DNA from 2 places in the Kitasatospora sp. NRRL B-11411 genome. Region 1 is predicted to be linked to the other one. Evidence: riboswitches for the same ligand, from Rfam matches in the RefSeq annotation. Region 1 holds a riboswitch; the other holds the start of a gene.
The links. Region 1 has a riboswitch for thiamine pyrophosphate ahead of IH44_RS0101425 (cytosine permease). Riboswitches for the same ligand answer to the same signal wherever they lie in the genome.
Positions count from the first base shown of each region.

Region 1 (23,596 bases):
CCGGCCAAACGGTCCTGCAGGTCGGCGGCGGGCACCTCGCCGAGCTCCGGGAGCAGCAGCGGGTCGGCCGCCGGGGCGGCCGGGGCGGGCGGCAGCGCCGTGGCGGCGGGCGCCGTGGACGTCAACGGGTGGACGTCGGTCATGTCGCAACTCCCCACAATCCGGAACGTGTCACGCAAGACCACCGAGACCGACCGAAACGATGTCTTTACTCACTACTCGGCATGTTTCCCCCACTTGTACACAGGCCGATCGGGGCATGTCCAGGAGTGCGGCGGCCGAACGTGCCAGGGATCGTATGCGCAGGCCGCCGGGGTGCCACCCGGGGCGACCCGCACTCACTCGTACGGTGGAACCGGGGGGCGCCCGGCCGCGTCCATCCGGACGTATGGGGGATTCTCGTTCCAGCAGCGGGTAGCCGAGACGCACACGCACCGCCCGCCACCCCGACCACGCCGATCCGAACGATCAGACGATCGCACCGACCGTGCCGTGCGCCCCGATGGACGCGGAAAGGAACGAGCCGCCATGCGCCCACCCCGCCGAGAGCTGCTGCCGGAGCGCGTCGGCCGGTGGTGGCCGGGCCGCCGGAGCCGTTCGCTGGCGCTCGCCGCCGCCCTGCAGGCCGCCGAGGGGTGCGGCTGGCCGGTGCTGCCGGGGGCCCGGGTGCCGCGCGGCGCGGCGGGACGCTGCTCGTGCGGCGACCGGGCCTGCGCGGTGCCGGGCGGGCACCCGGACGACCCGCCGCTGGAGGCGGCGACCACCGATCCGCGGATGGTGCGCTGGTGGTGGGAGCGGCGCGCGCCGGGCGCCCCGGTGCTGGCGGCGACCGGGCGGGCGCTGGGCGCGGTGAGCCTGCCGCGGCCGGCCGGGCCGTGGCTGCTGCGGCACCTGGAGGAGACCGGCGTCCCGTACGGGCCGGTGCTCGGCACGCCGGGCCGGTTCGTGCTGCTGACCGCGCCGTACACGCTGCCGGAGCTGGGCGGGCTGCTGGCCGAACGGCCTTGGGTGCCGGGGGTGTTGCGCTACCACGGGCCGGGCGGCTACCTGGTGCTGCCGCCGTCCCGGACGGGGGCGGGCGCGGTGCACTGGGTGCGCCGGCCGGGGCCGGGGCGGCCGTGGCTGCCGGAGGTCGGGACGCTGCTGGGCGGGATGATCACGGCCAGCGCGGTGGCGCTGCCGCAGGGCTGAGCCGGGGCGCCGGGCCTGCTTTTTTGATGATGTCCCGTCAGCTATGGTGCCTGGTGAGGAAGTCGCAGCCCGGAAACGAGAAAAGTCCGACCGCTGGCGACGGGGGATGCACCAGCGGTCGGACCTTTCAAACAGTAACAAAGATCCGGCTCCGCGCCAATTTGTCCACGCGGAAAGGCCTTTGACCGGGCCGGAAATGTGACTCACATCACCTTGCGGCCAGTTCCGGTCAGTTCAGGGTGATCTGACGGCTCACCAGGTTCGCCCGGGCCCGGCGCTCCTCCGCGGTCAGCGGCGCGGGCGCGGCCAGCACCGCGGCCAGCTTCCCGGCGAACTCCACGGCCGGCTTCTCCACGTCCGCGGCGGTCATCTCCAGCGGCAGGTCCCACACCGGGACGGTCAGGCCGTGCGCCCGGAACGAGCCGACCAGCTTGGTGCCCTCGCCCAGCGAGCTGTCACCGGCCGCCGACAGCCGGGACAGCGCGTCCAGCAACTGCTCCTCGGGGACGTCCATCACCCAGCGCAGGTGGTTCTTGTCCGGGGTGCCGCACCAGTACGCGGAGTCCACCCCGGCCAGCTTCTCGGTCGGGATCGCCGAGGCGTTGGCCCGCTCCAGCGAGGCCGCCACCTCGCCGGTCGCCGACTCGGCGTCCTCCAGCCAGAACTCGAAGCCGGTGTGCACCTCGGGGACGAACGCGGCCGTGGTGTCCAGCAGTTCCTGCAGGCGGCGGCCGCCCGGGTTGGTCCGGCGGGCCGGCACCGGGGTGCCCGGCTCGGTGGCCAGCGCCAGCTCCAGCGCGTCCGCCAGGTCACGGCTCAGGTCGCCGGAGGAGGACTGGGTCTGCAGGCCCAGCAGGATCGAGCCGTCCGGACGGCGCAGCGCCGGCCAGGCCAGCGGCAGCACCGTCGCCAGCGTCACCGACGGGACCTCGCCGACCGCCTCGTCCGCCACCCCGGCGGCCAGCACCAGCGGCACCGTGGCGGCCGGGACCAGCTCGCGCAGCGCCACCCAGTCGGCCTCGCCCGGCAGGCCCTCGAACGGGCGGTGCACCAACTCCTGCACCGCGTGCGCCGCCTGGCGGCCGTGGCAGGCCTTGTACCGGCGGCCCGAGCCGCACGGGCAGGCCTCGCGCGCCCCGACGACCGGGACCTCGCCCTCGACGGCGGTGGACTGGCTGGGCTGCTTCTTCGCGGCCTTCTTGGCCATGGTGCGGCTCTCCCGGGGACGTCGGACGTTGCACCGGGCAGCCTACTTCGCCGGGAACCTCCCGTTCCGGCCGCTCAGGCGCTGCGCCGCCGCCCGCCGTCCGCGACCTGCCCGAACGCCGGGAGCTCCGCCCAGACCGTCACCTGACCGGGTGCGTGCCGCACGCCCCAGTCCTGCGCGAGCCGGCCCACGATGCTCAACCCGCGGCCGCCGTGCGCCGTCACCGACGGACGGGCCGGGATCGGCCGGGTGCTCGCCCCGCCGTCCGTCACCTCCAGGGTCAGCAGGCCGTCGCCGCGCATCTGCCAACTCACCAGCACCGTACCGCTCTCCGCGTCCTCCCCAGCGGCGTCCGCGGCCGCTTCCAGCGGTCTCGCGTGCCGACAGGAATTGCTGAGCAGTTCGGAGAGGATCAACACCGCGTCGTCAATCACCGCTTCCGGTATCGACCGGTCACCGAGATCGCCGCGCAGCCTGCGCCGCGCGGCCGAAACACTGGCCGGCCCGTGCGGAACCGCCATGGCCGATGAGGTCGACCCGGCCTGAACTGGCACAGCTCGCGCCACCATCAACGCCACCCCCGGACCTCCTTCAGCTTCTGCCGAGGGATGGATGCCCGCAGGTAATGCCCCGGAAACGGGCGTTCGACGATCCGATGGCGGTATTAACGACATCTGCCCGGCCGCGCGGGCAAAAGGTGAGGGGGGTCTCACGTTCCGCGGTGGTGATCGGCGGGAAACGGGCTCCGGAAATACCCCGTTCGGTATTTCTGTCACGCGATTGGCGGGCGAGTGCCACCGGAGCGGAAGTCGAGGCCACCGGGTTTCCGGGTGGGCCGGGTGGGCCGGGCAGGCGGGCGGGGCAGGCCGGGTGGGCCGGGTGGGCCGGGCGATGGGACGGCGGGGTAGTCGAGGGCGGTCGGGGGCGGTCGGGGTTCCGGTTCAGCGGCCGAGTTGGGCCAGCACCTCGGCCGGGCGGTTGGTGATCAGGGCCTCCACGCCCAGTTCCAGGCAGAGTTCGACGTCCTCCGGGCGGTCCACCGTCCACACGTGCACCCGGTGCCCGGCCCGGCGCAGCGCCGTCACCAGGCCCGGGTCGCGCCGCACCAGCTCGATGCCCGGACCGGCGATCGCGGCGCCGCCCGGCAGCGACCTGGTCCGGCCCAGCACCGGCAGCCGGCGCTCCCACAGGTACACCCGGGGCACCGCCGGGGCGGCCCGCCGGACCCGGTGCAGGGCCAGCTCGGAGAAGCTCATCACCCGTACCGAGGACTCGGCCGGGTCGGCCGGCAGCAGCCCGAACCGGCCCAGCACCCGCAGCAGTTCGGACTCCACCCGGCCCGCGTAGCGCACCGGGTGCTTGGTCTCGATCGCCAGCTCCACCCGCCGCCCGGCGTCCGCGGTCAGCTCCAGCAGCCGCTCCAGGGTGAGCACCGGGCTGGGCTCCGGCCGCTCCGGGTGCTTCCACGAGCCGAAGTCCAGCGCGGACAGCTGAGCCAGCGTCATCGCCGACACCACGCCCTGCCCGTCCGAGGTCCGGCGCACCGTCCGGTCGTGCACGCACACCAACTGCCCGTCGGCGGTGACCCGGACGTCGCACTCCAGGCCGTCCGCCCCCTCCTCCAGCGCCCGCCGGTAGGCCGCCTCGGTGTGCTCCGGCAGCGCCGCCGAGGAGCCCCGGTGCGCGATCACCTTGACGGCGGTGCGGTCGGTCGGAGCGGCGGGCGAACCGGCCGCGCTGTGCTGGGTGTCCACGTGAACCACCGTACGCGGCACCGGATGTCGCCCGTCCTCCGGCACGGTGGCGGGCGGGTGAACAACCGGTCGGCGGGACGGGGCGGGACGGGTGGAGCGGGCTTGGACTTGTGCGGGGGAGGGGCCTGGGTCGGGCGGGCGGGCGGGGCGGATGCGGGCGGCCGGGTCAGCGCGGGCCGGCGAGGGACTCCGCCTCGGAGGCGTACAGCAGTTCGGCGTCGAGCTCCATGCCGGTGAAGTGCCCGGCCAGTTCGAGCGAGAGCACGCCGTGCAGCCTGGTCCAGAACACCAGCGCCCGGCGCAGCGCGTGCGACGGGGCCGGGTGGTCGCCGGCCCACTCGTGGTGGTGCGCCAGGTGCGTGTAGAGGCGGGCGTCGGCCGGGCCCGGGTCGACCGCCGGGGTCTGGTGGAGGACGGCGGCGTCCAGCAGCGTGGTCATGATCGAGGTGGCGATGGCGGTGGTCTCCGACGGGGCGTGGTAGCCCGGGACGGGGGTGCCGTACAGCAGGAAGTAGCGCTGCGGGTCGGCCAGCGCCCACTGCCGCAGGGCGGCCGCCAGCGCCGGCAGGTCGGCCCCCGCCTCGGCCGGGGCGCGCAGGGCCAGGGCGAGGCTGCGGTAGGCGTCGGTGACCAGGTCGGTGATCAGCTCGTCGCGGTTGGCGAAGTAGCGGTAGAGCGCCGGACCGCTCATGCCCATCCGCTTGGCGATCGCGTTCAGCGAGAGCGCGGAGGCGCCGGCCTCGGCGATCTGCTCGCGGGCGTGCCGCTTGACCTCCTCGCGGACCTGGGCGCGGTAGCGCTCCCGGGGGGTGCCGGTCTCGGTCTCCATGGGGTTCCTCTCGTCCTGCCGCGCCGGGGTGCCGTCGCGGTGCCGTGGCGGTGCCGTCGCGGTACCGCCACGGGACGCGTTGCACCCTCTTCCTTCCGTTAGACCCTATCGCGTTCGTTGTTGACTCTCACGGAAGCGTGGTGTTACAACGGTTCTTGTTAGAGGGTCTAACGCAAGTGAGTGGCTCTATCGAATGGGAGACCGTCATGCGAGAAGAACAGCTCGTCGAGATCGTCCTGCCCGGCATCGTCGAGCCGGAGGGCCTGCGGATCCGCCGATCGCCGCTGCCGCAGCCCGGTCCCGGGCAGGTGCTGGTCGCGGTCGAGGCCACCGGCGTGTCCTTCGCCGAGCAGCAGATGCGCCGCGGCCGCTACTACGACCAGCCGCCGTTCCCGTTCGTCCCGGGCTACGACCTGGTCGGCACGGTGACGGCCACCGGGCCCGGCACCGACCCGGCGCTGGCGGGCCGCCGGGTCGCCGCGCTGGTGAAGACCGGCGGCTGGGCCAGCCACGTCCTGCTCGACCCCGCCGACACCGTCGACGTCCCGGACGGCCTGGAGCCCGCGGCGGCCGAGACCGCGGTCGTCAACGGCATCACCGCCCGGCAGCTGCTGCACCGGCACGCCGAGGTCCGCCCCGGGCAGACCGTCCTGGTGCACGGCGCGGGCGGCGGCGTCGGCCTGCTGCTCGCCCAACTCGCCCTGGCCGCCGGGGCGCAGGTGATCGGCACCGCCTCCGCCCGCCACCACGACGCGCTGCGCGCCCTCGGCGTCACCCCCGTCGACTACCGCACCGGCGACGTCCCGGCCCAGGTCCGCCGGCTCGCCCCCGGCGGCGTCGACGCCGTCTTCGACCACGTCGGCGGCCGCAGCGTCCTGGACTCCTGGCGCCTGCTCGCCCCCGGCGGCACCCTGGTCGCCTACGGCAGCGCCGCCACCCGCGACGACACCGGCTCCAAGCAGTGGCCGGTGCTCAAGGTGCTCGCCCGCACCTGGTGGTGGAACGCCCTGCCGAACGGCCGCCGCGCGCACTTCTACAACATCTGGGCCGGCCGGACCCTGCGCCCCGCCCGCTTCCGGGCCCGGCTGCGCGCCGACCTGACCGCCGTCCTGGACGCCCTGCGGCGCGGCGAGCTCACCGCGCCGATCGCCGCCCGCCTCCCGCTCACCGAGGCCGCCGAGGCGCTGCGCCTGGCCGAGTCCGGCACCGTCACCGGCAAGGTGGTGCTGGTCCCCTGAACAGGAGCGAGCGGGAGCGAACGGGAGCGAGCGGGCGTGAACGGGAGGCCGGCGCCGGACGCGGGTCAGCCCTGCTGCGGGCCCGCCGCCGTCTTCGGGCGCTCCAGCGCGGTCACCGCGAGGGTGACCAGCGCCGCGACCAGGAAGGAGAACAGCGAGGCCGAGGACCACGCCGCCGGGGTGAAGTGCACCAGCTGCTGGAGGTCCTCCCAACGGCCGGTCCACCAGCCGCCGATCTTCGACGGGGCCAGGAACTGGTACACCGCGAAGCCCACCGCCCACGGCAGCAGCATCACCCAGCGCGCCGGGGCGTCCTGCGCCAGGTTCCAGCCGCGCCGGCCCGCACCGAGGAAGTAGTCCACCGCGAGCACCGCGAACAGCGGCACGAACACCGAGCCGATCAGGCCGAGGAACCCGTAGTACGAGTCGGTGAACTCCTTGATCCGCAGCGCCAGCACCGTCACCAGCACGCCGATCCCGCCGGTCAGCACCCGGCGGTCCACCCGCGGCCACAGGTTGTGGATCGACATCGCCGTCGAGTACACGTTCGCGAACGACTGGTCGGTCTCCCGCAGCACCAGCACCAGCAGAAACGCCCAGCCCGCGGCCACGCCGGTGAACGACTCGAAGATCCGGTTCGCGTCGCCGCCCGACTGCAGCAGCGCCACCACGCCCAGCACGTAGCACCACACCTGGGCCACCGTGTAGCCGGAGAACGTCCCCCAGAACGCCTTCGCCGAACTGCGCGCGTGCCGGGTGTAGTCGGCGGCCAGCGGCACGAAGGAGATCGACACCGCGATCACCGCGTCCGTGGCGCCCAGGAAGCCGTCCCAGTTGCCCGCGCCCGGGTCGGGGAAGCCCACCCGGGCGAACTGCACCGTGAAGTAGACCATCGCCACGCCGACCGCCACCGCCACGTACTTGCGCAGCACCGCGATCGCGCCCAGCGGCCAGATCGTCAGCACCGTGGTCAGCACGCCCGCCAGCAGCACGAACAGCCACCGCCAGCCCGCGGTGCCCGACACGGTCTGCGCGCCCCAGGCGATCACCGTCAGCTCGTACACGCCCCAGCCGACGCACTGCACGATGTTCAGCACCGTCGGCACGTACGACAGCCGGGTGCCGAACAGGCCGCGCAGCACCGCCATCGCCGGTGCGCCGGTCCGGGCGCCCACCAGGGCGGCCACCGCCAGCATCGCGGTGCCGATCGCGGTGCCCGCGACGATCGCCGTCACCGCGGCGGTGAAGCCCAGTTCGTGGCCCTGCTCGCCGAGCACCGTCGCGGCGCTGGTGAAGCCGATCAGGCTGACCCCGAGGTTGGCCCACAGCGCGAACAGCGCCCGGAAGTCCAGGGTGCGCGGCGGCGCGGTGTCGAGGGTCAGCGGGGCCTCGGACCGCACCTCGGCGGCACGGTCGGACAACTGGGCAGACGGAACAGCCGTCATGGCCGATACTCCCTACGCCGGCATTACCCGGACAGGTTCCGGCGGTCAGCGCCCCCTCGCCCGTGGTGGCGTCACCGCCATGCCCACGGTCGAACCGGCGCACTCTCAGCCTGGCTGGTCCAAGCTCCCGCGACGTTCTTCGGTTTACAGGAGCGACAGGCTAGCCTCCGGACGGAGGAACGCCAAGGCCGGGGGGAGGGGCGTCCGCATCGCGGGACCGCGCCGCGGGGACCATCGATGTGCATGTCAGGGCGGGCTAAGGCTTCTCATCATTTCTTCAGGGGCCCGCTTACGGTGTCCGAATCCGGTATAGGAAAAACTGTGCACCGAGGTTGCGAGCCGTGCCCCCAGCGCCGCGGTTCGCCACCGAAGGTTCTGTTCAGCGATGGAGGTCGTCCGTGAGCACCGAGCACGCGAGTGGTACCACCCCGCCGGAGACGGCCGCCGCGCCCGCCGGCACCGAGGCGGTGGCCGCCGGCTCCGGTACGCCCGCCCCCGCCCCTGCCTACCTGGACGCCCCGCCGCCGGTGCTGCCCCCGGCCCCGGCCCCGGCCGCCGCCCCGGCTCCGGCTCCCACGCCGGTCGAGCAGACCATCCAGCTCGGCAAGGTGCCCGACCTGCCCCCGGCCCCGGCCGCCCCGCTCGCCCCCGCCGTTCCGGTGGACGCGCCGCCGCCGTTCCAGAACCCGTACGGCTCGGTCGGCGAACCGTCCGGCCCGTTCGCCGAACCGTCCGGCCCGTTCGCCCGCCCGGACGAGGCGCAGACCGCGGTCAACCCGGCCGTCGCCCCCGCGCCGCTGCTCCAGCAGGCCCCGGGCGCGCCCGGCGGCCCGGCCGGCCCCCAGCAGCCGCAGCACCCGTTCGGGGCCGGCCACCCGGTCGGCGGCTGGGGCCACCCGTCCGGCGGCGACACCGCCGGCGGCGCGGGCGGGCCCGGTGCGCCGTGGGGCGCGCCGCAGCCCGGCGACGGCGGCTCCGGCAAGCGCAAGCGCGGCTCGCTGGTCGCCCTGGTCGCGGCCGTCGCCCTGGTGGCGGGCCTGGCCGGCGGCGCGATCGGCGCCTCCGTCACCAACAACGACAAGAACGGCGGCGGCAGCAGCGCCAGCCGCAACAGCACCACCGTGGCGGTCGGCAACACCCACCAGAACCTGGACCGGGCCCCCGAGTCCGTCGCCGGGATCGCCGCGAAGGCGCTGCCGTCCACCGTCACCATCAAGGCCGAGGGCTCCAGCGAGTCCGGCACCGGCACCGGTTTCGTCTTCGACACCGAGGGCCACATCCTGACCAACAACCACGTGGTCGCCCCCGCCGCCAACGGCGGCAAGCTCACCGTCAAGTTCTCCGACGGCTCCTCGTACAGCGCCTCGGTGGTCGGCCAGGCCAAGGGCTACGACGTCGCGGTCGTCCGGCTGGACAACCCGCCCACCGACAAGCTCGTCCCGCTGCCGCTGGCCGACTCCGACAAGGTCGCCATCGGCGACGCGACCATCGCCATCGGCGCCCCCTACGGCCTCGAAGGCACCGTCACCACCGGCATCGTCTCGGCCAAGGACCGCCCGGTCGCCTCCGGCGACGAGAACAACTCCCAGACGTCCTACATGAACGCCCTGCAGACCGACGCCTCGATCAACCCCGGCAACTCCGGCGGCCCGCTGCTCGACGCCTCCGGCTCGGTGATCGGCATCAACTCGGCGATCCAGTCCAACACCAGCGGCAGCGGCCGGGCCGGCTCCATCGGCCTCGGCTTCGCCATCCCGATCAACCAGGCCAAGTGGGTCGCCCAGACCCTGATCAAGGACGGCACCCCCGTCTACGCGATCCTCGGCGTCCTGCGCGACGACAAGTACACCGGCGACGGCGCCCAGATCGCCACCAGCGGCTCCCAGGGCGGCCAGCAGGCCGTCACCCCCGGCGGCCCCGCCGACCAGGCCGGCCTCAAGCCGGGCGACGTCATCACCAAGCTCGGCGGCATCGCCATCGACAGCGGCCCGACCCTGGTCAGCGAGATCTGGACGCACAAGCCCGGCGAGAAGGTCGAGGTCGAGTACAAGCGCGACGGCAAGGCCGCCAAGACCACCGTCACCCTCGGCGAACGCAAGGGCGACAACTGACCCCTCCCCTCCGAAACGGTGTGCACCCAAGCGGCCCCGACCCGTTAGGCTGGCCTCCGCCGAGGAGGGTTGCCCGAGCGGCCTAAGGGACCAGTCTTGAAAACTGTCGTGGCTTCGCGCCACCGTGGGTTCAAATCCCACACCCTCCGCCGCGAGAACGGCCCCCGACCAGCAGTGATGCGGACGGGGGCCGTTGCCGTTGCGGTGGTGCAGCGGGTGGGTGGGTGGGTGCCGGCGGGCACTGGCTGGTGCTCGGCCCATTGGTGCTTCTTGAAACCTTCGTGACCGTACGACAGCATGGTGCGCGTGATCGGTGAGGTTCCGGGGGTCGAGGTCGGCCAGGAGTTCAGGACGCGTCGTGATGCGCACGGCGCAGGTGTGCACCGTCCGTTGCAGGCGGGGATCTGCGGGACCAAGCGTGGTGGTGCCGAGTCGATCGTGGTCTCCGGCGGTTACAAGGACGACCAGGACCACGGCGATGTCATCGTCTACACGGGGCACGGCGGGCAGGACGCGTCGAACAACCAGGTCAGCGACCAGAGTTTGGACGATCCGGGGAACGCGGCGCTGGTCACCAGTTACCTCGAGGGGCAACTCGTCCGGGTGCTGCGCGGAGCGCACCGGGGATCGCAGTTCGCGCCGCGCAGCGGGTACCGCTACGACGGGTTGTACCGGGTGGCGAGCTACGGCAGCACGATGGGTGTGGACGGGCACCGGATCTGGCAGTTCCGGCTGGAGGCCGACCGCGAGACCGGCGTCCCCGAACCTCCGACCCAGGACGTGCAGCCGACGTTGGACGCCGTGTCGGACCCGCCGCTCGGAGCCGCGACGCCTGCGCGGGTGCGGACGGACGTGCAGCGGATCGTCCGGAACGGTGCGGTCGTTCGGCGGGTGAAGACCTGGCACGGAGGCGCCTGCCAGCTCTGTGGTCTGACGGTGGTTCTGCCCGGCGGCGTGTACAGCGAAGGCGCCCACATCCAGGCGTTGGGGAGTCCGTATAACGGGCCGGACATCACGGACAACGTCCTCTGTCTCTGCCCGACTTGCCACGTCATGTTCGACGGTGGCGCGATCGTCCTCACGGACGACCTGGACATCGTCAAGCACGGCGAGGTGGTGGGGGCACTGCGGACGCATCCGCAGCACCGCATTGACCTCGCACGAGTCCGCAACCACCGTGAACGCTGGGGTGGTTGAGCCAGGACAGCACGAGTGCGGGGCCGGCCCATCGAAGGGCCGGCCCGTGGGCGTCAGAGCTCGATTGCGGGGTCGGTGCTGAAATAGCCCTTGTCGTGGGGCCAGATGACCGTGCAGTCCTGGCTGGCGGCCAGATCGAGCAGGTCGGCCCGGGGGCGGCTCGGGACCAGGATGGCCTTGACGGGGTTGTCGAGGTACCGCGAATAGTCGGCGAGCTGACCGATGGCCATCCGGATGTTCTCGCGGGTGACGCTCCCCTTGGCTTCGACCAGCAGGTTCAGGCCCTCGACGTAGACGTCGGTGTAGAGGGGGCGGGTCTCGCCGGCGGGCAGGATCTGGTGCCGCCCCACCTGGTGGTTCTTGGTCCGCAGGTAGTCGGCCAGGGCGGCAACGAGCTTCGACTCCTTCCGCTCGGCCTCGTACGCCTCGCGGTTGGGTTCGACGAACATCTTCTCCGTGAGCTGCTGCTCCAGGGGGAGGCTCTGCACCGGTCCGGCCCCGTCAGCGGTTTCGAGCAGCCGGCCGAGCCGGGAGGTCGGGTCCTGGGGCTCGGCGTCGACCGGGAGAAGCCGGAAGACGATGACCTTCCGGATCGGCCCGTCGTTCGTCTCCGGGGCGTCCGCTTCGTAGTACGGGTCGTCAGCGGCGATCTCGAACTCGCCGAGGTAAGTCACCAGCCCCCGGGCGCCCTTGAAGACGCGCAGCGCGCGGCCCTCGACCGTGTGGTTCAGGATGCTGGCGTTCCCGGAGATCATGCGCTGGTCGCCGTACTGGCCCTCGCCGCTGTAGTGGAAGTGCCCGTCGGGCATCCAGCCGTCGTAGTAGCCGTGCTTCTCTCCGGCGACGGGATCGGTGAAGACCATGACGTTCGGAGACTTCGCTGACGGCCCGATGCCGCCCTGGGTGCGCCCACCGAAGCGCTGGTGGAGCTGCTTGCGTTCGATCGTGTCGCCGGGCTTGAGGTCCCACGCGTCGTGCTGCGATTCGCTCATGTGCTCGTCCCCTCGAGTCGTTAGGCCTGGCGGCCATCCGTTGCCGGAAATAAGCATACGAGATGAAGATTGGAATCGGATAGCGAATTTCGGCATCCGATGTTGATGCTGGCCTCGCGGCCTGCCGGAGCGGACCGACAGCGCGACAGGGGCCGGTGGGCGGTTGTCCGGCCGGGGGCGGGGGAGGGGAGGGGCGTGGGGACGAGGCGAGTGGAGGTTGCCGTGGGCGGGTTGGTCGAGCGGTTGCGGGCGGGGCTGCCGGAGGGGGCGGTCGCGGTGGATCCGGACGTGACGGCCGCGTACGCGCGGGACACGGCCGGGTTCTGTGCGGTGGGTGAGCCGGCGGTGCTGGTGTTCCCGGAGACGGTGGAGCAGGTGCGGTTCGTGCTGCGGACGGCGACCGAGCTGCGGGTGCCGGTGGTGCCGCAGGGGGCCCGGACGGGGCTCTCGGGCGGGGCGAACGCGGTGGACGGCTGCATCCTGCTGTCGCTGACCAGGATGAACCGGATCCTGCGCCTCGACCCGGTGGACCGGATCGCCGTGGTGCAGCCGGGGGTGGTCAACGCCGAGCTGTCCCGCGCCGCCGAGGCCCTCGGGCTCTCCTACCCGCCCGACCCGTCGAGTTGGGAGTCCTGCACCATCGGCGGCAACATCGGCACCGGCGCCGGCGGCCTGTGCTGCGTGAAGTACGGGGTGACCAGCGAGTACGTGCTCGGCCTGGAGGTGGTGCTGGCGGACGGGCAACTGCTGCGGACCGGGCGGAGCACCGCGAAGGGCGTCGCCGGGTACGACCTGACCCGGCTGCTGGTCGGCTCGGAGGGCACCCTGGGTGTGGTGGTCGAGGCGGTGCTGGCGCTACGGCCCGCGCCGGGGCCGCAGTTGGTGCTGGCCGCGGAGTTCGACTCGGTGGACGCCGCCGGGCACGCGGTGTGCGAGGTGATGTCGGCCGGACACGCGCCCTCGCTGATGGAGCTGATGGACGCCACCACCGTCCGGGCGGTGAACGCGATGGCGCGGATGGGCCTGCCGGAGTCGACCCGGGCGCTGCTGCTGGTCGCCTTCGACGGCTCGGACCGGCGTGAGCGGCTGGCCGAGGTGGCGGCGCTGTGCACCGCCGCCGGGGCCACCGCGGTGGTGCCGGCCGAGGACCGGGCCGAGTCCGAACTGCTGCTGCAGGCACGGCGGTTGTCGCTGCTGGCGCTGGAGCGCCTGGGCACCACGATGATCGACGACGTGGCGGTGCCGCGGAGCGCGCTGGCCGCGATGCTGAACGGCGTCGCCGAGATCGCCGACCGGCACCGGCTGACCATCGGCGTGGTCTCGCACGCGGGCGACGGCAACACCCACCCGGTGGTGATCTTCGACGCGAAGGACGAGGAGCAGGCGGCCCGGGCCCGCAGCTCCTTCGACGAGATCATGGCGCTCGGCCTGGAACTGGGCGGGACGGTGACGGGCGAGCACGGCATCGGCCTGCTGAAGCGCGAGTGGCTGGCCCGGGAGCTGGGCCCGGTCGGGCTCGGGGGACTCGGGGGTTCGGGGGGCTCGGGACGCTCGGAAAGCTGGGGCCGGGAGGCCGGGAGGCCCAGGAGGGTGGTCGGCGCCGAGCCGGGCGGGATATTGACCGATCGTCACAAGATGATGGTCGGGAAATTCTCCTGCCGTTGAACCGACCATCATCATGTGGCATCCGGATGGTATGAGGAATTCCGGAAGTGGCTGAATATCGACTTTGCGCGGTCACGCGACCCTGACGGGGCGTGGACGGACCGTTCGCACGCCCCGGGGATCGCGCGACTCGCCGGAAACCGGCCCGTCACGCTCCCGCCCAGACAGGGGCCGGAACGCCGCCGTCCGGGCGAACAGCCAGCTCGCAGGCGGTGTGTCTGCCGACGAACCGATCGGGCGGGGATTATGCGCCGATGCCACCACGTCACGCTAATGGGGGAAAAGGCTCAGCGGTGCTGGTGCTTTGTCGATTTGTTGCGGAAGTCTGTTCCTCGGCGTCGCAGCCCCCGGAGCCTCGTCTGGCCGCGAACTCCGGAAGCACTTTTTCCATCTCGCAATACCTGGCAAGAACCAACGGAGGGAATCCCCATGGCGCGCTTCCGCACCATCCGCTTGGCCGCGCTGGTCGCGTCCGTCCCGCTCGCAGCCGGTCTGCTGCTGGCCGGGGCGGGTGCCGCGGCGGCCGACAACGGTGCGGCTGCCGGCCACGGCTCGAACAGCAGCGTGGTCTCGGACTTCGGCAGCGGAAACATCTTCGGGTCGGTCGACGGCAACTACAACTCCACCCAGCAGACGGCGACCGGTGCCGGTGCGTCGAACCAGAACAACACCCTCGGGGTGAAGGGGAACACCGGGGTCGTCTACGCCGACCAGTCCAACAAGAACTTCAACTTCGTCTTCGCGCCGGTCTACTCGTACTGACCTCCCGGCGGGAGGTGCGGACGGACCGGCGGGGGCGCCGGACCGGACGGAGCACGGACCGCCGGAGCACCCGGGAGTGGAAAGGGTCACCGCCTCGGGGCGTACAGCGCACGACGATCGAAACCCCTCGGGGGCGCGGTGCCGCTACGGCGGCCGCCGCGCCCCCGAGGCGCGTTCCGGGAGGCGGGGAAGGAGAGAAGGGAGAAGGGGAAAGGCGGCCGGGTCAGCGGCGCGCGGTGAGCGTCGCCCCGACGCTCGCGGCGACCACGCAGCCGATGCCCAGCAGTTGCGGCAGCCCCAGCACCTGGCCGAGCACCAGCAGGCCGACCAGGGCGCTGACCGCCGGGTCGAGGCTGACGATCACGCTGAACACCCGCTGCGACATCCGGCGCAGCGCGGTCATCTCCAGCGCGTACGGCAGCACCGGGAAGAGTAGGGCGACCCCCGCGACGGCGAGCAGCAGCAGGGCGGGGGAGTCGGATCCGGACAGGCCGTGCACGGCCTCGGCGGCGCCGAACGGGGCGAGCACCACGGTGCCGATGGTGAACGAGACCGCCAGGCCCTCGAAGCCCTTGAAGGCTGCGCCGACCTTGTCGGTGAACAGGATGTAGCCCGCGTAGCAGGCGGCCGCGCCGAACGCGCAGGCCAGGCCGACCGGGTCGAGGCCGCCGGGGCCGGAGCCGCCGTCGCCGCCCAGCAGGGTGAGCAGCGCGACCCCGGCGGCGGCCAGTGCCGCCCACAGCACGTGGCCGGCCCGGCGGGCGAAGACCAGGGCGACGGCCAGCGGGCCGAGGAACTCGATGGTGGCGGCGGTGCCCATCGGCAGCCGGTCGACGGCGCCCGCGAACAGCAGGGTCATCCCGGCGGAGGCGACGCCGAGCAGCCCGGCCATCGCCAGGTCGCGCGGGCTGCGGCCGCGCAGCCGGGGCCGGGTGACGGCGAGCAGCACGACGGCGGCGAACGAGATCCGCAGGAAGGTCGCGCCCGCCACCCCCAGCACCCCGAACAGCGGCTTGGACGCCGCCACCCCGAGCTGCACCGCGAGCATCGACACCAGGCACAGCATCGGGGCCGGAACGCGCCCCACCCGCTGCCGGACCCCGCGCACCCGCCGGGCGTCCGGTCGTCGCAGGCCGCTCGCCCGGGCTCGACGGGAACCGGTATCGGCCTTCGAAACGGAGGCGACTGCCGGGAGTTCGATTGCGCTTTCAACGGTGAGGGGCGTGCCTGGCATGCGATCGAGTCTGTCGTAAGGAGTGCAAATGGTCAAAGCCGGTTACCGGCGGATGGCCCGGCGGGGCCACCCGGGTGACCCGGCGACGGCGACGGCGTGTCCTGCCGAGGGTCCTGACGGGCCGTCAGTAGTCCTGGAAGATGCGCTACCTCGGCCCGGCGGCCCTGACGGCCGCGTCACTCGTCCTGCTGCTCGCCACCGACCAGGCGGTCGTCGGAATGCCGACGGCCGGCCCGGCGGCCGCCCCCGCCCGGGTCCTGGCCCGAACCGCCCCCGGCCTCGCCCCCGGCCCTGCCCTCGATCCCGGCCTCGCCCCCGGCCCTGCCCTCGATCCCGTCTTCGACCCGGCCCCCACCGCCCAGCAACTCCCCGCCCAGCAGCTCCCCGCCCAGCAACTCCCCACCCAGGCGGCGCCCGCCGTGGCCCACCAGGCCGCCGCGCTGACCGAGGGTCGGACGGCTGCCGAGGCGCCGCCCGTCCGCCTGCGCCGGAGGCTGCTGGCCGACCCGCTGCGTTCGCGCCGGGAGCCGCTGCCCGCCGAGGTGTTCACCGGCGCCGGGTTCGACGCCTGCTCCGCGCCGCCGGTGGAGACCATGCGCGCCTGGTGGGGCACCTCCCCGTACGGCGCGGTCGGGATCTACACCAGCGGGCGGCAGCGGGCCTGCGGCCAGTCCCGGCTGACCGCGGACTGGGTGCGCGAGGTCCGGGAGATGGGCTGGCAGCTGATCCCGACCCACGTCGGGCGGCAGGCCCCGTGCATGGCGGCCGGCAGCAAGACGCAGCGGATCGACCCGGCGCAGGCGGTGCAGCAGGGCCGGGAGGAGGCGGCCGAGGCGGTGCGCGCGGTGCAGGGCCTCGGGCTGCGCGTCGGCACCCCCGTGTACCTGGACGTCGAGGCGTACCCGCGCGGCGACTCGGCGTGCAGCCAGGCGGTGATGGACTTCACCGTCGGCTGGACGCAGGCGCTGCACGGGGCGGGCTTCCGCTCCGGCTTCTACTCCTCCACCAACTCGGGCGTGGCCGACCTGGCCGCCGCCGCCCGGGCCGGCAGCGGGCCGCTGCCGGACGCGGTCTGGTACGCCAACTGGGACGACCGGGCCACCACCACCGACGGCGCGGGCCGGCTGGGCGACGACCTGTGGGCCGACCACGCCCGGATCCACCAGCACCACGGCAACGCCCAGGAGAGCTACGGCGGCGCCGCGCTGGCCGTCGACCGCAACCAGGTGGACGGTCCGGTCGCCCGCTGAGCGGGTAGGAAGCGAACAGTGGCACCGAACGGACGCACGAACGAACGGGTGCGCGAACGAACGAACGGGCGCGCGGCCGGGCGGACGCGCCCCACCGTGCCCCATCGCGCCTGCCGTGCCCTGCCACGCCCCGGACCCGGCCGGACACGCCCCGCGACCTGCGGGGGAGGGGTCGGTCTCATCTCGGTTGCGACTACTGACAGCGGGGGTGCGCCGGGGAAACAATCGGAGAAATCGCTTGCTACCTGCGGGTAGCAACGCGCCGGCCGGTCAAGGAGGACCCGCGTGTACAGCACGATGCAGGACGTTCCGCTCACGGTTGCCCGGATTCTGCAGCACGGCTCCACCATCCACGGCCGGTCCACCGTCACCACCTGGACCGAGAACGGCCCGGTGGTGCGGACCTTCGCCGAGATCGGCGCCCGCGCCGGACAGCTCGCGCACGCCCTCCGCGACGAGCTCGGGGTGACCGACGGCAGCGTCGTGGCGACGCTGATGTGGAACAACACCGAGCACCAGGAGGCGTACCTGGCGATACCGTCCATGGGCGCGGTGCTGCACACCCTGAACCTGCGGCTGCCCGCCCACCAGCTGGTCTACATCGTCAAGCACGCCGCGGACCGGGTGGTCATCGTCAACGGGACGGTGCTCCCGCTGCTGGCCGCCGTGCTGCCGCAGCTGGCCGGCACCGTCGAGCACATCGTGGTGTCCGGGGCGTACGACCCGGCGCTGCTGGCCGGGTTCGGCGGGACGGTGCACGACTACGAGGAGCTGATCGCGGGCCGGCCGGCCGACTACCCGTGGCAGACCGACATCGACGAGAAGCAGGCCGCCGCGCTCTGCTACACCTCCGGCACCACCGGCGACCCCAAGGGCGTCGTGTACAGCCACCGCTCGATCTACCTGCACTCGATGCAGATCATCGCCGCCTCCAGCTTCGGCCTGACCGCCCGCGACACCGTGCTGCCGGTCGTGCCGATGTTCCACGTCAACGCCTGGGGCATCCCGCACGCGGCGTTCATGACCGGCGCGAGCCTGCTGATGCCGGACCGCTTCCTGCAGCCCAAGCCGCTCGCCGAGATGATCGACCGGGTCAAGCCGACCTTCGGCGCCGCCGTCCCGACCATCTGGACCGGCCTGCTGGACGAGCTGGACGCGGGCGACTACGACACCTCCACCCTGGAGACCGTCGTCATCGGCGGCTCGGCCTGTCCGCCCGCCCTGATGCGGGCCTTCCAGGAGCGGCACGGCATCCGGGTGATCCACGCCTGGGGCATGACCGAGACCTCCCCGCTGGGCACCGTCGCCCACCCGCCGGCCGGCGTCACCGGCGAGGACGAGTGGGCCTACCGGGTCACCCAGGGCGTCTTCCCGTCCTCCGTGCAGGCCCGGCTGATCGGCCCCGGCGGCGAGGTGATGCCGCACGACGGCGTCGCCGAGGGCGAGCTGGAGGTGCGCGGCCCGTGGATCGCCGCGGCGTACTTCGGCGGCACGGGCAACGCGGCCGAGGCTCCCGAGGACAAGTTCAGCCCCGACGGCTGGCTGCGCACCGGCGACGTCGGCACCATCACCTCCGACGGCTACCTGACCCTCACCGACCGGGCCAAGGACGTGATCAAGTCCGGTGGCGAGTGGATCAGTTCGGTCGCGCTGGAGAACCACCTGATGGCGCACCCCGAGGTCGCCGAAGCCGCGGTGGTGGCCGTCCCGGACGAGAAGTGGGGCGAACGCCCGCTGGCCACCGTGGTGCTGCGGCCCGGCGCCACGGCCGGCCTCCCCGAGCTGCGGGCCTTCCTGGCCGAGCGGGTCGCCTCCTGGCAGCTGCCGGAGCGCTGGTCGCTGATCGAGTCGGTGCCGAAGACCTCGGTCGGCAAGTTCGACAAGAAGGTGATCCGCGCGGACTACGCGGCCGACCGCCTCGACGTGACGGTGATCGGCAAGACCGCCGACAAGGGCTGACGCGGACCGCCGGGCGGCCCTCCCCGGAAAGATCCCGAAAACCGGTTCGGAATACCCCAGGGGGGTATAACGTTCCGCAGGTGGCCGGGGGAATCCACCGGGTCGGACGAGGAGGGCCGTCATGGAGCACAGCGCGCACCAGGGGCACGAACACCCCGCACACCCCGCACAGCACGCGCACCACGAGCACCACGAGCAGCAGCACGGGCACCACCCGGACCACGCGCAGCACACCGGCCACGCGCACCAGCACCACGGCGGCGGCAGCAGTTGGCGCACCGCCGCGCAGGCGACGCTGCACTGCCTCACCGGCTGCGCGATCGGCGAGGTGCTCGGCCAGGTGATCGGCGTCGGCTTCGGCCTGCACAACGGCGCGACCGTGGTGCTGTCGATCGCGCTCGCCTTCGTGTTCGGCTACGCGCTGACCATGCGCGGCGTGCTGAAGGCCGGCCTGCCCTTCCGGGAGGCGCTGAAGGTCGCGCTGGCCGCCGACACCGTGTCGATCATCGTCATGGAGCTGATCGACAACGGCGTCATGGTGGCCGTCCCGGGGGCGATGGACGCGGGTCTCGGCCAGCTGCTGTTCTGGCTGTCGCTGGCCGGCTCCCTGGTGCTGGCCTTCCTGGTCACCGTCCCGGTCAACCGCTGGCTGATCGGCCGCGGCCGGGGTCACGCGGTGGTCCACGCCTACCACTGACCCCGGCCCGCACCGACCCCGACCCGCACCGACTCCGGCCGCGCCGCCGGGCGCCGACTCAGCGTCCGGCGGCGACGGTGTTCCCGGTGACCGACCCGTCGGTGCCGTCCACCGTCACCAGGTGGCGGACGCCGTCCGGGCCGAGCACCTCCACCGACCAGGAACTGCCGCCGCCCTCCCGGCCGACCACCGCGAGGGCGTCGACCTTGCCGTTCGGGACGGCCGCCGCGGCCTTGGCCACGGCCTGGTCGGCGGGGACGGCGGGCAGCGCGGCCGGGGCGAGGCCCTGGGCCGGGCCGTCGCCACCCTGGAAGCCCTGGACACCCCGGAAGCCCTGCAAGCCCGGGAGCCCGGCGGCGCCCTCCGGCAGCTGCCCGGCGCCGGGGAAGACCTGCACCGAGCCGTCCGCGCCGCGGACCACCACCTTGCCGGGCACGCCCGGCGCCTTCGGCGCACCGGGGGCGGCCAGCGGGCCCTTGCCGACGTAGGCCCGGTCGAACACCGGCACCCCGCGCTCGTGGTGGCGCTCCAGCGCGACGCCGGTGCCGACGGCCGCCACGCCCAGCACCACGACCACGGCGGCGCCGAGCACCCAGCGCACCCCGCGCCGCCCCGGCAGCCGCAGCGAACGCCGGGACGCCACCGGGGCCGGGGCGGGCCCGGCCGCCGCGTCCGACGGCTCCGGGGCGGGCAGCTTGGTCAGGTCGATCGACTCCGGCCCCGACTCAGCAGGCTGCGGCTGCGGCTGCGGCTGCGGCTGCGGCTGGGACTGGGACTGCGGGGACTGCGACTGGGATTCGGACATGCGGGTGGACCCCCTCCTGGGAACGCGGCCGGAACGGTTCCCGTCCGGCCGGGCGCCCAGCATGCCGCCGCCCTCCTGAAGCCAGGCTGAAGCCGCCCTCCCCGTTCCGCCGGACGCCTGCGACGCTGTCCCCCATGCGCGTACTGGTGGTGGAGGACGAACGGCGGCTCGCCGCCACACTGCAACGCGGGCTGCGGGCCGAGGGCTTCGCCGTCGACCTCGCCCACGACGGCGAGGAGGGCCTGTGGCTGGCCACCGAGCACGACTACGACGTGATCGTGCTCGACATCATGCTGCCCCGGCTGAACGGCTACCGGGTCTGCGCCCGGCTGCGCGCGGCCGGTGACGAGACCCCGATCCTGATGCTCACCGCCAAGGACGGCGAACTCGACGAGGCCGAGGCCCTGGACACCGGCGCCGACGACTTCCTCTCCAAGCCGTTCTCGTACGTGGTGCTGGTCGCCCGGCTGCGCGCCCTGGTCCGCCGCACCGGGCGCCGGCTGCCGCAGACCCTGGAGTTCGGCGACCTGGCGATCGACCCGGCCCGCCGCACCTGCACCCGTGCGGGCACCGAAGTCCGGCTCACCACACGGGAGTTCGCGGTGCTGGAGTGCCTGGCCCGGGCGTCCGGCGGGGTGGTGTCCAAACGGGAGATCCTGGAGAGCGTCTGGGACTCCGCGTTCGACGGCGACCCCAACATCGTCGAGGTGCACATCAGCGCCCTGCGCCGGAAGATCGACGCCCCGTTCGGCCGCAGCGCGGTCGGCACGGTGCGCGGCGCCGGCTACCGGCTGGCGGTGGACGGTGGCTGACCGGGCGATGGCTGACCGGGCGGAGGCTGACCGGGCGGTGGCTGAACAGACGGTGGCTGACCGGGCGGCGGCCGGCCGGAAGAGAACCCTGCGCCGCCTGGTGCCGCGCTCGGTGCGGGCCCGGGCGACCTTCGCCGCCACCGCCGTGGTGGCCCTCGCCCTGGGCGGCACCGCGCTGGCCCTGCTCAGCGTGCTGCACGCCAACCTGGCCCGCGACGTCCAGCAGACCGCCGTCCGGCAGGCCTCCAAGGTCGCCGCGATGGCGGAGCGCCAGCACCTGCCGCCGATCATCGGCGGGCCCGGCGGGTCGGTCCAGGTGGTCGACAGCACGGGCCGGCTGGTCGCCACCACGCCCGACCTGGCCGGCGAACTCGGCGCGGACGCCCCGGTACCGCCCGAGGTCCCGCTGCCCGCCCCGCCCTACAAGCGCCGACTCCTGGACGGGGAAGGCACGTTGTACGCCGGCGGGCCGACCGACGACCCGCGGCAGCGGGTGGTCTCGGTGTCCGTCACCGGCCCGGACGGGCAGCTCACCGTCTACGCGGCGGCCTCCCTGGGCACGGTGGACGCGGCGGGCCGGACCGCCGCCGCCGCGCTCGCCGTCGGACTACCGCTGCTGGTGGCCCTGGTGGCACTGGTGACCTGGCGGGTCACCGGCCGGGCGCTGCGCCCGGTGGAGGCGATCCGCTCCGAGGTCGCCGAGATCACCGGCCACGACCTGCACCGCAGGGTCCCGGTGCCGCCCACCGGCGACGAGGTCTCCCGGCTCGCCGTCACCGTCAACTCCACCCTGGACCGGCTGGAGGACGCGGGGCAGCGCCAGCGCCGCTTCATCGCCGACGCCTCGCACGAACTGCGCAGCCCCATCGCCGTGCTGCGCACCCAACTGGAGGTCGCGCTGGCCCACCCGGACCCGGAGCTGTGGCCCGAACTGCTCGCCGACGCCCTCCAGGACACCGTCCGCCTGCAGGACCTCGCCACGGACCTGCTGCTGCTCGCCCGGCTGGACGCCGCCGACCCGGTCGCCACCCAACTCCTCGACCTGGACGTCCTGTTCGCCGACGTCCTGGACGCCCGGATCGCCGACCGGGTCCCGGTCCGGGCCGAACTCGCCGACGGGGCACGGGTGCTGGGCAGCCGCACCTGGCTGACCAGGCTGCTCACCAACCTGGTCGACAACGCCCAGCGCTACGCCGCGAGCCGGGTGGAGGTCGAACTGTCCGTCGAGGCGGACGAGTTGGTGCTGGAGGTGCGCGACGACGGCCCGGGCATCCCGGAGCCGGACCGGGAGCGGGTGTTCGAGCGCTTCACCCGGCTCGACGACGCCCGCAGCCGCGAACTCGGCGGCGCTGGCCTCGGGTTGGCCATCGCCCGGGACCTGGCCGAGCACCACGGCGGCACCCTGGTCGTCGCCGAACACCCGCACGGCGCCCGCCTGGTGGCCCGCCTCCCACTGGCCGGGCCACCTGCGCAGGCGAGTTGACGGAGCGTCAGAACGAGGCGCCGCTGCCCGCCGTCACGACCTGGCCCAACGCGCCGATCCGGGCCAGCAGTTCGACGATCCGGCCCTGCACGTCCTCGGTGGTGGAGCGCTCGGCGAGGAACAGCACGTTCTCGCCGGTTCGCAGCCCGGCCCGGGCCTGCGGGTCCAGGTCGGCCGAGGTGTAGACGACCAGCGGGGTGCGGTGCAGGCGGTCGTTGGCGCGCAGCCAGTCGAGCAGGCCGAGGTGCTGCCGCTCGATCCGCTGCAGGTCCAGCACCACCAGGTTCGGCTGGAGGCTGCTGGCCCGGGCCACCGCCTCGTTCTCGTCGGCGGCGTGCTCGACGTGCATGCCGCGCCGCTCCAGGCTGGCCACCAGCGCCGCCGCGACCTCCGGGTCGGACTCCACCAGCAGCACCCGGGCCGCGTGGTTCTCGCCGTCCCGGGGCGCGAGCGCCCGCAGCAGCACCGCCGGGTCGGCGCCGTACGCGGCGTCCCGGGTGGCCTGGCCGAGGCCGGCGGCCAGCAGCACCGGCACCCGCCCGGCCAGCGCGGCGGTGCGCAGCGACTGCAGCGCGGTGCGGGTGATCGGCCCGGTCAGCGGGTCGACGAACAGCGCGGCGGGGGCCTGCGGCACCTGCGCGTCCACCTCCTCGCGGGAGGCGACGACGACCGGGCGGAAGCCCCGGACCTCCAGCGCGCCCCGGGTGGACGGGTCGGGCTCGGGCCACACCAGCAGCGGGCGCGGGCCGTCCGACGGGAGGTCCTTGGCGGGGGCGAGTTCGGCGACCGGCCGGGGCGGGGTGCGCCCCTCGACCGGGCCGCCGGACGCCCCGGCCGCGCCGGGCAGCGCCAGGGCCGCCCCCGGTCCGCCGCCCTCGCCCTGCGGGGCGGCCCCGTTCAGGCGCTGGCCGTTCAGCAGCACCGGGTCGACCGCGGACGGGGTGCTCCCGCCGGCGGGCAGCGCG
Region 1 is NZ_JOGH01000002.1:22,855-46,450, reverse strand. It holds gene IH44_RS0101460 (PP2C family protein-serine/threonine phosphatase) at 1-143, opposite strand, end outside; gene IH44_RS0101455 (bifunctional DNA primase/polymerase) at 529-1,191, shown strand; gene IH44_RS0101450 (DUF5926 family protein) at 1,421-2,398, opposite strand; gene IH44_RS0101445 (ATP-binding protein) at 2,473-2,967, opposite strand; gene IH44_RS0101440 (glycerophosphodiester phosphodiesterase family protein) at 3,340-4,152, opposite strand; gene IH44_RS0101435 (TetR/AcrR family transcriptional regulator) at 4,319-4,981, opposite strand; gene IH44_RS0101430 (medium chain dehydrogenase/reductase family protein) at 5,188-6,219, shown strand; gene IH44_RS0101425 (cytosine permease) at 6,285-7,664, opposite strand; TPP riboswitch at 7,655-7,805, opposite strand; gene IH44_RS0101420 (S1C family serine protease) at 8,063-9,775, shown strand; tRNA gene IH44_RS0101415 (tRNA-Ser) at 9,839-9,924, shown strand; gene IH44_RS0101410 (YDG/SRA domain-containing protein) at 10,073-10,972, shown strand; gene IH44_RS0101405 (hypothetical protein) at 11,026-11,964, opposite strand; gene IH44_RS0101400 (FAD-binding oxidoreductase) at 12,187-13,629, shown strand; gene IH44_RS0101395 (hypothetical protein) at 14,059-14,391, shown strand; gene IH44_RS0101390 (DMT family transporter) at 14,615-15,439, opposite strand; gene IH44_RS0101385 (DUF1906 domain-containing protein) at 15,766-16,875, shown strand; gene IH44_RS0101380 (long-chain fatty acid--CoA ligase) at 17,161-18,834, shown strand; gene IH44_RS0101375 (DUF4396 domain-containing protein) at 18,956-19,531, shown strand; gene IH44_RS45100 (hypothetical protein) at 19,590-20,336, opposite strand; gene IH44_RS0101365 (response regulator transcription factor) at 20,471-21,148, shown strand; gene IH44_RS0101360 (ATP-binding protein) at 21,201-22,631, shown strand; gene IH44_RS0101355 (PAS domain-containing protein) at 22,639-23,596, opposite strand, start outside.

Region 2 (2,170 bases), on a different contig from region 1:
ATCATGTCCTCGACGGTCAGCCCGCCGACGATGGAGCGCAGGTGGCCGGCGAACACGTTGTGCACCCGCTGGCCCATCATCTTCTGCTGGTCCAGGAAGCGGCGGGCGGCGTTGGCGATGGACGACGGGTCGTCGCCGACCTTGAAGATGACCACGCCCTTGACGTGGACCGGAATGCCCTGCGAGGTCACGCACTCGACGTCCAGCGCGGCCTCGTTGAGGTCCAGCGACAGCCGGCGCACCGCCTGGACACCGGGCACCACGAAGGTCCCCCGTCCGGTGACCACGCGGAAGCCGAGGCCCTCGCCGTGCTTGGAACCCGAGATGACCAGCGCCTCGTTCGGTTCCGCCACCCGCCACATCAACTTGAACAGCAGGATCAGCAGAACGATGCCGGCGACGACTCCCCCGGCGATGCCGATGAGCATCGGGAACTCCCCCTTCGTGGCACACCGGTCCGTGGCTGCGCAGGGTGGTGCAGTTGTGGGCGCGGAATCCGGTGGCAGCGGCATTCTCCGCCGCCCGGCGGCGGGGTGGAAGGCCCCGCACCCGTGGGAACTGTCACTGTCTCGAAACGATTGCAAAGGGTTTGCAAAGCCCTGCTGAGGTGTAGTCAGAAGGGCTCGACGTACACCGTGCGCGGTGGCTGGTAATCGACCACCACCACCATGCTGCCCGGCTCCAGCGGATCACCCGGGACGGCCCGGTACGCCAGGAACGCCTCGCTGCCCAGGCGTTCGGGAACGCTCACCATCACCTCGCCGACCAGGCCCGCGCCGATCCGCCCCGTCACCCGCCCCACCAGTCCGATCACCCCGGCGATTCTTCCACCCCGCACGCCGCCCGCACAGGCCGGGCGCACGCCCCGCACCGGGGGTGCGCCCTGGACCGTCCGCGCCCGGTGCCCTACGGTGAGCAGCGGACGCAGGCGCAAACGCCTGCGCGGAACGGGAGCTCGGAGCACCGGGCTGAGAGGGCGCTGACGGTACGCGGGCCCGCGTACCACCTGCTGCGCCGACCGCAGGAACCTGACCGGGTAATGCCGGCGTAGGGAGTTGAAGGTCGCATGACCACGTTCGCCGAAGACACGTCTGCCCAGCAGCCGACCGCCACCGGGTACCCGACCCCGGCCTGGCGCAAGGCCCACCGCCAGGGCAGCCGCCCCGACCTGCGGGTCCCCTACCGCGAGGTCCACCTCACCGACGGGAAGACCGTCCCGCTGTACGACACCTCCGGCCCGTACACCGATCCCGCCCAGCCCACCGACGTCCGGCGCGGCCTGGCCCCGCTGCGCGACCCCTGGATCCGCCAGCGCGGCGACGTCGAGGAGTACGAGGGCCGCGCGGCCCGGCCCGAGGACGACGGCATCCGGCACACCGCCCCGCGCGGCGGCGACCTGCGCACCCTGGACGCCGTCTTCCCCGGCCGCCCGCGCCGCCCGCTGCGCGCCCGCGACGGCGTCGCCGTCACCCAACTCGCGTACGCCAAGCGCGGGTTGATCACACCCGAGATGGAGTTCGTCGCGCTCCGGGAGGGCCTGGAACCGGAGTTCGTCCGCGAGCAGGTGGCCCGCGGACGGGCCGTCATCCCGGTCAACGTGAACCACCCCGAGAGCGAACCGTCCATCATCGGCACCGACTTCCTGGTGAAGATCAACGCCAACATCGGCAACTCCGCCGTCACCTCCTCGATCGAGGAGGAGGTGGAGAAGATGACCTGGGCCACCCGCTGGGGCGCCGACACCGTCATGGACCTCTCCACCGGCCGCAACATCCACACCACCCGCGAGTGGATCCTGCGCAACTCCCCCGTCCCGATCGGCACCGTCCCGCTCTACCAGGCGCTGGAGAAGGTCGACGGCCGGGCCGAGGAACTCAGCTGGGAGGTCTACCGCGACACCGTGCTCGAACAGTGCGAGCAGGGCGTCGACTACATGACCGTGCACGCCGGCGTCCTGCTGCGGTACGTCCCGCTGACCGCCCGCCGCAAGACCGGCATCGTCTCGCGCGGCGGCTCGATCATGGCCGCCTGGTGCCTGGCGCACCACCAGGAGAACTTCCTCTACACGCACTTCGAGGAACTCTGCGACCTGCTGCGCGCCTACGACGTCACCTTCTCGCTCGGCGACGGCCTGCGCCCCGGCTCGATCGCCGACGCCAACGACGAGGCC
Region 2 is NZ_JOGH01000019.1:77,276-79,445, reverse strand. It holds gene IH44_RS0112515 (flotillin family protein) at 1-428, opposite strand, end outside; gene IH44_RS0112510 (hypothetical protein) at 614-814, opposite strand; TPP riboswitch at 938-1,071, shown strand; gene thiC (phosphomethylpyrimidine synthase ThiC) at 1,067-2,170, shown strand, end outside.
Region 2: linked by a shared signal. The riboswitch ahead of thiC (phosphomethylpyrimidine synthase ThiC) and the one ahead of IH44_RS0101425 (cytosine permease) in region 1 are both predicted to bind thiamine pyrophosphate.